2 regions of the Streptomyces sp. NPDC042364 genome follow, and region 2 is predicted to be linked to the other one. Evidence: riboswitches for the same ligand, from Rfam matches in the RefSeq annotation. Region 2 holds a riboswitch; the other holds the start of a gene.

Region 1 (4,384 bases), on a different contig from region 2:
GCCAGCACCAGCCACCGTGCCCGACCGCCGCATCCGCCGACCGGGAGGGCGCCCGACTCGTCGCGCACCACCCGGAGCAGGGATGGAGCCTGCTCTGCAACGGCGTTCTGCTCTTCGAGGACACCGGTGAGCTCCTTCCCGACGGCCGGATCATCGCCCCGCACCGCCCGCTGGACAGCGGCACGGTGATGACGGCGGCCTGAGCCGCGCGAGGTGCGCACAGGGCGGGCGTCCCCGCAGCGGCGTCCGCCCGGACACAAGCAACAAGAGGGGCCGGCCGGAGAATCACTCTCCGAACCGGCCCCGAGGCGTATGCGCGGATGACTACTCTTCGTAGGCGTCCAGCGGCGGGCAGGAGCAGACCAGGTTACGGTCGCCGAAGGCCTGGTCGATCCGGCGCACCGGCGGCCAGTACTTGTCGGCGGGCTTGACCCCGGCCGGGAACACGGCCTCCTCACGTGTGTACGCGTGGTTCCACTCGCCGCCGAGCGCGGCCGCGGTGTGCGGCGCGTTCCGCAGCGGGTTGTCCTCGGCGGGCCACTCGCCCGCGCCGACCTTCTCGATCTCGGCGCGGATCGCGATCATCGCGTCGCAGAACCGGTCCAGTTCGGCGAGGTCCTCCGACTCGGTCGGCTCGATCATCAGTGTCCCGGCCACCGGGAACGACATCGTCGGCGCGTGGAAGCCGTAGTCGATCAGCCGCTTGGCGATGTCGTCGACGCTCACGCCGGTCGTCTTCGCCAGCGGCCGCAGGTCGACGATGCACTCGTGCGCGACGAGCCCGCCCGGGCCGGTGTAGAGCACCGGGTAGTGCGGCTCCAGCCGCTTGGCGATGTAGTTGGCGCTGAGCACGGCGACCTGCGTCGCCCGCTTGAGGCCCTCGCCGCCCATCAGCCGGACGTACGCCCACGAGATCGGCAGGATGCCCGCCGAGCCCCACGGGGCGGCCGAGATCGGACCCACACCGGTCTCCGGGCCGGCCGCGGGCTGCATCGGGTGGTTCGGCAGATACGGCGCCAGGTGCTCCCGGACCGCCACCGGGCCGACACCGGGGCCGCCTCCGCCGTGCGGGATGCAGAACGTCTTGTGCAGGTTCAGGTGCGAGACGTCACCGCCGAAGTGGCCGGGCTTGGCGAGGCCCACCAGCGCGTTGAGGTTGGCGCCGTCGACGTACACCTGGCCGCCCGCGTCGTGCACCTGGGCGCAGATGTCGGCGACGTGCTCCTCGAACACCCCGTGGGTCGACGGGTAGGTGATCATCAGTACGGACAGCTCGTCCCGGTACTGCTCGATCTTCGTCCGGAGGTCCTCGACGTCGATCTCGCCGTCCTCGGCGGTCTTCACCACGACGACCTTCATCCCGGCCATCACGGCGCTCGCGGCGTTGGTGCCGTGCGCGGAGGACGGGATCAGACACACCGTCCGCTGGTCGTCGCCGTTGGCCCGGTGGTAGCCGCGTACGGCGAGCAACCCGGCCAGCTCGCCCTGCGATCCGGCGTTCGGCTGGAGCGACACCTTGTCGTATCCGGTGACCTCGGCGAGCCGCTCCTCCAGCTCACGGATCAGCGTCAGATAGCCCTGCGCCTGCGCGGCGGGCGCGAAGGGGTGCAGCTGCCCGAACTCGGGCCAGGTCACCGGCTCCATCTCGGTGGTCGCGTTGAGCTTCATGGTGCAGGAACCCAGCGGGATCATGCCCCGGTCGAGCGCGTAGTCCCGGTCGGCGAGACGCCGCAGGTAGCGCAGCATCGCCGTCTCGGACCGGTTCTCGTGGAACACCGGGTGGGTGAGGTACTCGTCGGAGCGCAGCAGCGCCTCGGGCAGCGTGTCCTCGGCGACGGCGTCGAGGTCCTCGACGCTGCCCTCCACACCGAACGCCGTCCACACGGCACCCAGCTGCGCCCGCGTCGTGGTCTCGTCGCAGGCGACGGACACCTGGTCGGCGTCCACGAGGTGCAGGTTCACACCGTGCTCGCGCGCGGCCGCCACGACCTCGGCGGCCCGTCCCGGCACCCGCACGGTCAGCGTGTCGAAGTACGCGCCGTGCACGACCTCCACCCCGCCCGCGGCGAGTCCGGCCGCGAGGACGGTGGCGTACCGGTGGGTGCGCCGCGCGATGGTCCGCAGGCCCTCGGGCCCGTGGTAGACGGCGTACATGCCGGCCATCACGGCCAGCAGCACCTGGGCGGTGCAGATGTTGCTGGTCGCCTTCTCGCGGCGGATGTGCTGCTCACGCGTCTGGAGGGCGAGCCGGTAGGCCTTGTGCCCGTCTGCGTCCACGGAGACGCCCACGAGCCGTCCGGGCAGGCTGCGCGCGAACTTCTCGCGCACGGCCATGTAGCCCGCGTGGGGCCCGCCGAAGCCCATCGGCACACCGAACCGCTGGGTCGTACCGATCGCGATGTCGGCGCCCAGCTCACCGGGCGGGGTCAGCAGCGTCAGGGCGAGCAGGTCGGCGGCGACGGTGACGAGTGCCCCGAGTCCGTGGGCCTGCTCGATGACCGGCTTCAGATCGCGTACGGCTCCGGAGGCGCCCGGGTACTGGAGGAGCACGCCGTTGATCTCGCGTGAGGCGATGTCGGCGGGAATGCCGTCGCTGAGGTCGGCGACGACGACCTCGACCCCGGTGGGCTCGGCGCGCGTCTCGATCACGGCGATGGTCTGCGGCAGCGCGTCCGCGTCGACCAGGAAGAGACCCTTCTTGTTCTTGCCCATGCGCCGGGAGAGCGCCATGGCCTCGGCGGCGGCCGTGCCCTCGTCGAGCAGGGATGCGCCTGAGGTGGGAAGGCCGGTGAGGTCGGCGACCATGGTCTGGAAGTTGAGCAGCGCTTCGAGCCGCCCCTGGGAGATCTCGGGCTGGTACGGCGTGTAAGCCGTGTACCAGGCGGGGTTCTCCATGACGTTCCGCAGGATGACGGGCGGCGTGAAGGTCCCGTGGTAGCCGAGTCCGATCATGGAGCCCAGCACCTGGTTGCGGTCCGCGAGCGACCGCAGCTCGGCGAGCACCTCGGCCTCGGTGCGCGCGCCCGGCAGCTTCAGTGCCTCGGCGTTCTTGATCACATCGGGGACCGCGGCGGCCGTCAGCTCGTCGAGCGAGCCGTAGCCGACGTGGGCGAGCATCTTGGCCCGGGCCTCGGCGTCGGGTCCGATGTGACGCCGCTCGAACGGGATTCCCTGTTCGAGCTCTGCGAGCGGAATGCGGTGGGCGGTCATTGCGGAGGCCTCCTGGTCTGACGCGACCTTCGAGGGCACCACGGCACGGGTGCCCGGACGGCCTCCCCCTCTGTCATCTCGACCTGAGAGCTTCACCGGCCCGGGTAGGACCGGCTTTCACCGTCGGTGAGAGCGGAAACCGTCGACACCCGCTCTGCTTTCCAGAGTGACCTCGTCCGTGCGGTACGTGAGCCTGAGAGATTCCGGGGAGGATTTGCTCCTTCGGCGCCTCCGGATGGTGTCCGGAGGACTCTCCCGCACGGGTTCAACAGCCGCTGCCAGCGTATCAGCGCGGTCAACGCACGTGTCTTCGAGTGGCCGCCATCCCCGATGTGCCTTTTCGTAGTGGTGAGGAACGATTTGCAACCCTCATGGCGACCACTTGGAGGGCCCGTGCAGACCGACATCGATCCGCGCAATCTGATCGGCCGCAAGGCGTTCGACCGCAAGGGCACCAAGATCGGCACAGTGGACGAGGTCTACCTGGACGACGCGACCGGCGTCCCCGAATGGGCTGCCATACGCACGGGCCTCTTCGGCCGCGACGCCTTCGTTCCCCTTGAGCCCAGTGAACTCGTCGAGGGTTCCCTCCGCGTCCCCTTCGACCGCGCCCTGATCAAGGACGCCCCCGACTTCGGCGTGGGCCGCCACCTCTCCCCCGAACAGGAACTCCAGCTCTACCACCACTACGGCCTGGACATCGCCCCGCCTCCCCCTCTGGACCACGACTTCGGCGACGTGACAAGCCCGGAAGACCCCTGACCTGCCATTTCATCGCGATCGTGGCGGCAACCCCGGCAGCTGCGGCCCGGCGAATGTCTGCCCGACCCCTCCCTCATACTCGGCTCCGGGACCCGGCACGGTCACCGCCTCCGACGGCCGCACCGGTCCGCCCGGCACCAACGGCAGCGGATCCACCGCCTCGAGATCGGGGTCGTCCGTGCGGAACGTCCGCACCCGGCCCGGTTCCGCGTCCCCCGGCGTCTCGAACCGCACCGTGACCCGGCCGAGCCCGCTCCCCTGCACCCACCCGTGCCCGTACTCGATGTGCCGGACGTCGTGCCCGGCCGACCACCGCCGTTCGACGGGGGCGCTCTCCTCCGCGACGACCTCCTCCACCGTCTCCTCCTCCGGAAGCTCCGGCTCCCCCGCAGCCTGCGCGAACAGATCCTCC
Region 2 (4,384 bases):
GGGCCTTGACCCGGGTCTTGAGGGCCTCGGTGTCGTAGGCGGGCTTGAGGGTCTCGGCGATGATGTCGGCGACCTCGGTGAAGTCCTCGGCGGTGAAGCCCCGGGTGGCGAGCGCGGGGGTGCCGATACGCAGGCCCGAGGTGACCATCGGCGGACGCGGGTCGTCGGGGACGGCGTTGCGGTTGACGGTGATGCCGACCTCGTGGAGGCGGTCCTCGGCCTGCTGACCGTCCAGCTCGGACTCGCGCAGGTCGACCAGGATCAGGTGCACGTCGGTGCCGCCGGACAGGACGTTGACCCCGGCCGCTCGCGCGTCCGGTGCGGTCAGCCGCTCGGCGAGGATCTTCGCGCCCTCGACCGTGCGCCGCTGGCGGTCCTTGAACTCCTCGCCGGCGGCGACCTTGAAGGAGACGGCCTTGGCGGCGATGACGTGCTCCAGCGGTCCGCCCTGGAAGCCGGGGAAGACGGAGGAGTTGAGCTTCTTGGCGAAGTCCTTCTTCGCCAGGATGATCCCGCCGCGCGGTCCGCCGAGCGTCTTGTGGGTGGTGGAGGTGACCACGTCCGCGTACGCGACGGGGTTGGGGTGCAGGCCCGCGGCGACGAGGCCCGCGAAGTGCGCCATGTCCACCCACAGGTACGCCTCGACCTCGTCGGCGATCCGGCGGAACTCCGCGAAGTCCAGCTGCCGCGGGTACGCCGACCAGCCGGCGATGATCACCTTCGGACGGTGCTCCTTGGCGAGGCGCTCCACCTCGGCCATGTCGACCAGTCCGGTGGCGGTGTCGACGTGGTACGCGACCACGTTGAACTGCTTGCCGGAGAAGTTCAGGCGCATGCCGTGGGTGAGGTGGCCGCCGTGGGCGAGGTCCAGGCCGAGGATGGTGTCGCCCGGCTGGGCCAGCGCGAACAGGGCGGCCTGGTTGGCGGAGGCGCCGGAGTGGGGCTGGACGTTGGCGTACTCGGCGCCGAAGAGGGCCTTGACGCGGTCGATGGCGATCTGCTCGGTGACGTCGACGTGCTCGCAGCCGCCGTAGTAGCGGCGGCCGGGGTAGCCCTCGGCGTACTTGTTGGTGAGGACGGAGCCCTGGGCCTCGATGACGGCGAGCGGAGCGAAGTTCTCCGAGGCGATCATCTCCAGGGTGGACTGCTGGCGGTGCAGCTCGGCGTCGACCGCGGCCGCGACCTCCGGGTCCAGCTCGTGCAGGGGCGTGTTCAGAAGCGACATGGTGCTACGACCTCTCAGCCGGCGATGAAGGCGGTGTACTCGTCGGCGGAGAGCAGATCGCCCGGCTCGTCCGTGACCCGTACCCTGAACAGCCAGCCGCCCTCGAAGGGGGCGGTGTTCACCAGCGACGGATCGTTCACCACGTCCTCGTTGACCTCGGTGATCTCACCGCTCACCGGGGAGTACAGATCGCTGACGGACTTCGTCGACTCCAGCTCGCCGCAGGACTCGCCCGCGGTCACCGTGGAGCCCACCTCGGGAAGCTGGGTGTAGACGACATCGCCGAGCGCGTTGGCCGCGTGCTCCGTGATGCCCACCGTCGAGACGCCGTCCTCGGCGGCCGACAGCCACTCGTGCTCCTTGCTGTAGCGCAGCTGCTGCGGGTTGCTCATGGCCTGAATTCTCCTGTACGCGGGGGAGTGATGATGAATGGGGGACTGCTGAAACCGCTGTTGAGCAGGGCGGATGTGCCCTTTGTCACGCTCGGGTGCGGCGCCGTGCCGTTCCGCACGACGCCGCCATGCCGCTTCTGAACGACGGTGAGCCGACTCCTACGGTGTCACTTGGACCGCTTGTAGAACGGCAGTGCCACGACCTCGTACGGCTCGTGGCTGCCCCGGATGTCCACAGCGACCCCGGTGGTGCCCGGGGCGGCGTACATGGCGTCGACGTACGCCATGGCGATCGGCTTGCCCAGGGTGGGGGAGGGGGCGCCGGAGGTGACCTTGCCGATCACCTTGCCGTCGGCGACGACGGGGTACCCGGCACGGGGGACCCGACGGCCCTCGGCGATCAGGCCGACGAGGACCGGCGGTTCGTGGTGGGCGTTCTCGGCGGCCTCGCGCAGGGCCGCGCGGCCCACGAAGTCGCCCTCCTTCTCGAACTTCACCACCCGGCCGAGCCCGGCGTCGAAGGGCGTCAGTTCGGTGGTCAGCTCGTGCCCGTACAGCGGCATGCCCGCCTCCAGGCGCAGCGTGTCCCGGCAGGACAGGCCGCACGGCACCAGGCCGACGCCCTCGCCCGCCTTGGTCAGCGCCTGCCACAGCTCCACGGCGTGCTCCGGCTTCACGAACAGCTCGAAGCCGTCCTCGCCGGTGTACCCGGTGCGCGCGATCAGCGCCGGGACGCCGGCGACCGTGCCCGGCAGGCCCGCGTAGTACTTCAGGCCGTCCAGGTCGGCGTCGGTGAGCGCCTTCACGATGCCGGGGGACTCGGGGCCCTGGACGGCGATCAGCGCGTACGCGTCCCGGTCGTCGCGGACCTCGGCGTCGAAGCCGGCCGCGCGCTCCACCAGGGCGTCCAGCACGACCTGGGCGTTGGAGGCGTTCGCGACGACCATGTACTCGGTCTCCGCGAGGCGGTAGACGATCAGGTCGTCGAGGATGCCGCCGTCCTCGCGGCAGATCATGGTGTAGCGGGCACGGCCCGTCTGCACCCCGCCGATGTTCCCGACCAGGGCGTGGTCGAGGAGCGCGGCCGCCTGCGGGCCGGTGACGGTGATCTCACCCATGTGGGAGAGGTCGAAGAGCCCGGCCCTCGTCCGTACGGCGATGTGCTCGTCGCGCTCGGAGCCGTAGCGCAGGGGCATGTCCCAGCCCGCGAAGTCGGTCATCGTCGCGCCGAGCGAGCGATGCAGGGCATCGAGCGCGGTACGGCGCGGTCCGGCGGTGGGGCTACTGCTCATCGGTTCTGCTCCCAAGGCGATGGGGGTCCCTCCCGCGCGAGCGAAGCCGAGCGTGAGGGAAGGCGAGGACGTTCCTCCCCATCTGTCATCGGAACCTGAGAGGTTCACCTCGACCGTACGTCCTGATGACGCACCGGTGGTCGCGGTTTGCACCTTGGGTGGAGCCACTGGCGCAGCGGCTCGCTTTTCAGATGTGCCTCGCCCGCGCGGTATCTGGGCCTGAGAGATTCAAGGGAGGGACTTGCTCCTTCGGCGCCCCAGCGAAGACTGCTGGGAGCTCTCCCGCGCGGATTCAAGCGGCCGGTATGCAGTTGGCGCGCACATCATTGCACGCATCGACGCGGCACGGCAGGGGGAGCCTCAGGGCCGGGGGTACGCCGCAGCAGGCGCACCCGTCCCGGGCGGCACGCGGGACGAAAGGACAGCCGTAGCGTTCCGTAGCACTCTTGTGGCAGTACGAGGACTGAATCAGGAGCGATCGGGCATTACCTTCTCTTTACGGTCTGTGGGGATGAGTCTCTCAACCCCTGGGGAGGACGATCACGGTGAACAGGACCACGGCGTGCGCGACGACCTCGGGCCTCGCCCTGCCCGAGCAGCCCGCCGGCCCGGCCGCCGCGGCCTGCGGCCCCTTCCCGGCGGCGGTCGTCCGCGACCTCAGGGAGCGCTCCGGGCGGAGCCCGCACGAACTGTCGTTCGCGGCCGACGACGTCGTGGTCGTCACCGGGCTCCCCGGCAGCGGCAAGTCGACCCTGATGCGGCGCGCGGTGCCGGGTCTGCGGATCGACTCCCAGGACACGCGTGACCGCTTCGACGCCCGCCTGGCGCGTGTCCTGCCGTACGCCGTGTACCGGCCGCTCGTGCGTTTCGCGCACTACGCCGGGCTCCGCCGCGCGCTGCGCTCCGGCGAGGGCGTCGTCGTGCACGACTGCGGGACCCAGGCATGGGTGCGGCGCTGGCTCGCCCGCGAGGCCGCCAGGCGGGGCGGCACCCTCCATCTGCTGCTGCTGGACGTCACCCCCGGTGAGGCACGGGACGGACAGCGGGAGCGGGGGCGCGGGGTGTCCCGGTACGCCTTCGCCCGGCACCGGGGAGCGATGACCCGGCTGCTGCGGGCCGTGGAGAAGGGGCGCCTGCCGGAGGGCTGCGGCTCGGCGGTGCTGATCGACCGGGCCGCCGCGGACGCGCTGAAGCGGATCGGCTTCGAGGGCTGAGCGCGGGTCCTGCGGGAGAGGCGGGGCCGGGGCGTCGTCGGAGGCGACGCCGGGCCGTCCCCTTTGCCCGCGGAGGGCATTAAGGTGCAGGGACAACAGCATCACGGAGTAAAGCGGTAGGCGGCAGATGGACTTCCCGGCGGACTTCCCGGCACAGGCACACCCCCATGGACACGGCGGGTGGCCCGGCAACGAGCTGGAGGAGGTGCTCTCCGCCTCCCTCGGGGTGCCGGGGGCCGGCCCGCGGATCGTGGAGGTGCT

The links. A riboswitch is a leader RNA that binds a small molecule or an ion and turns the genes downstream of it on or off. The one in region 2 is predicted to bind glycine.
Region 1: another riboswitch for glycine. It lies ahead of gcvP (aminomethyl-transferring glycine dehydrogenase); the one in region 2 lies ahead of gcvT (glycine cleavage system aminomethyltransferase GcvT).

Annotation. Positions count from the first base shown of each region.
Region 1 covers NZ_JBWKAJ010000030.1:10,296-14,679, reverse strand. Annotated here, with positions in the region: gene AC067N_RS35965 (DUF5999 family protein) at 1-203, shown strand, start outside; gene gcvP (aminomethyl-transferring glycine dehydrogenase) at 325-3,210, opposite strand; glycine riboswitch at 3,382-3,478, opposite strand; partial or broken gene AC067N_RS35955 (PRC-barrel domain-containing protein) at 3,541-3,756, shown strand; partial or broken gene AC067N_RS35950 (DNA polymerase IV) at 3,897-4,384, opposite strand, start outside.
Region 2 covers NZ_JBWKAJ010000009.1:290,941-295,324, reverse strand. Annotated here, with positions in the region: gene glyA (serine hydroxymethyltransferase) at 1-1,225, opposite strand, end outside; gene gcvH (glycine cleavage system protein GcvH) at 1,240-1,617, opposite strand; gene gcvT (glycine cleavage system aminomethyltransferase GcvT) at 1,785-2,909, opposite strand; glycine riboswitch at 2,982-3,106, opposite strand; glycine riboswitch at 3,107-3,204, opposite strand; gene AC067N_RS20630 (AAA family ATPase) at 3,455-4,123, shown strand; gene AC067N_RS20625 (enhanced serine sensitivity protein SseB) at 4,251-4,384, shown strand, end outside.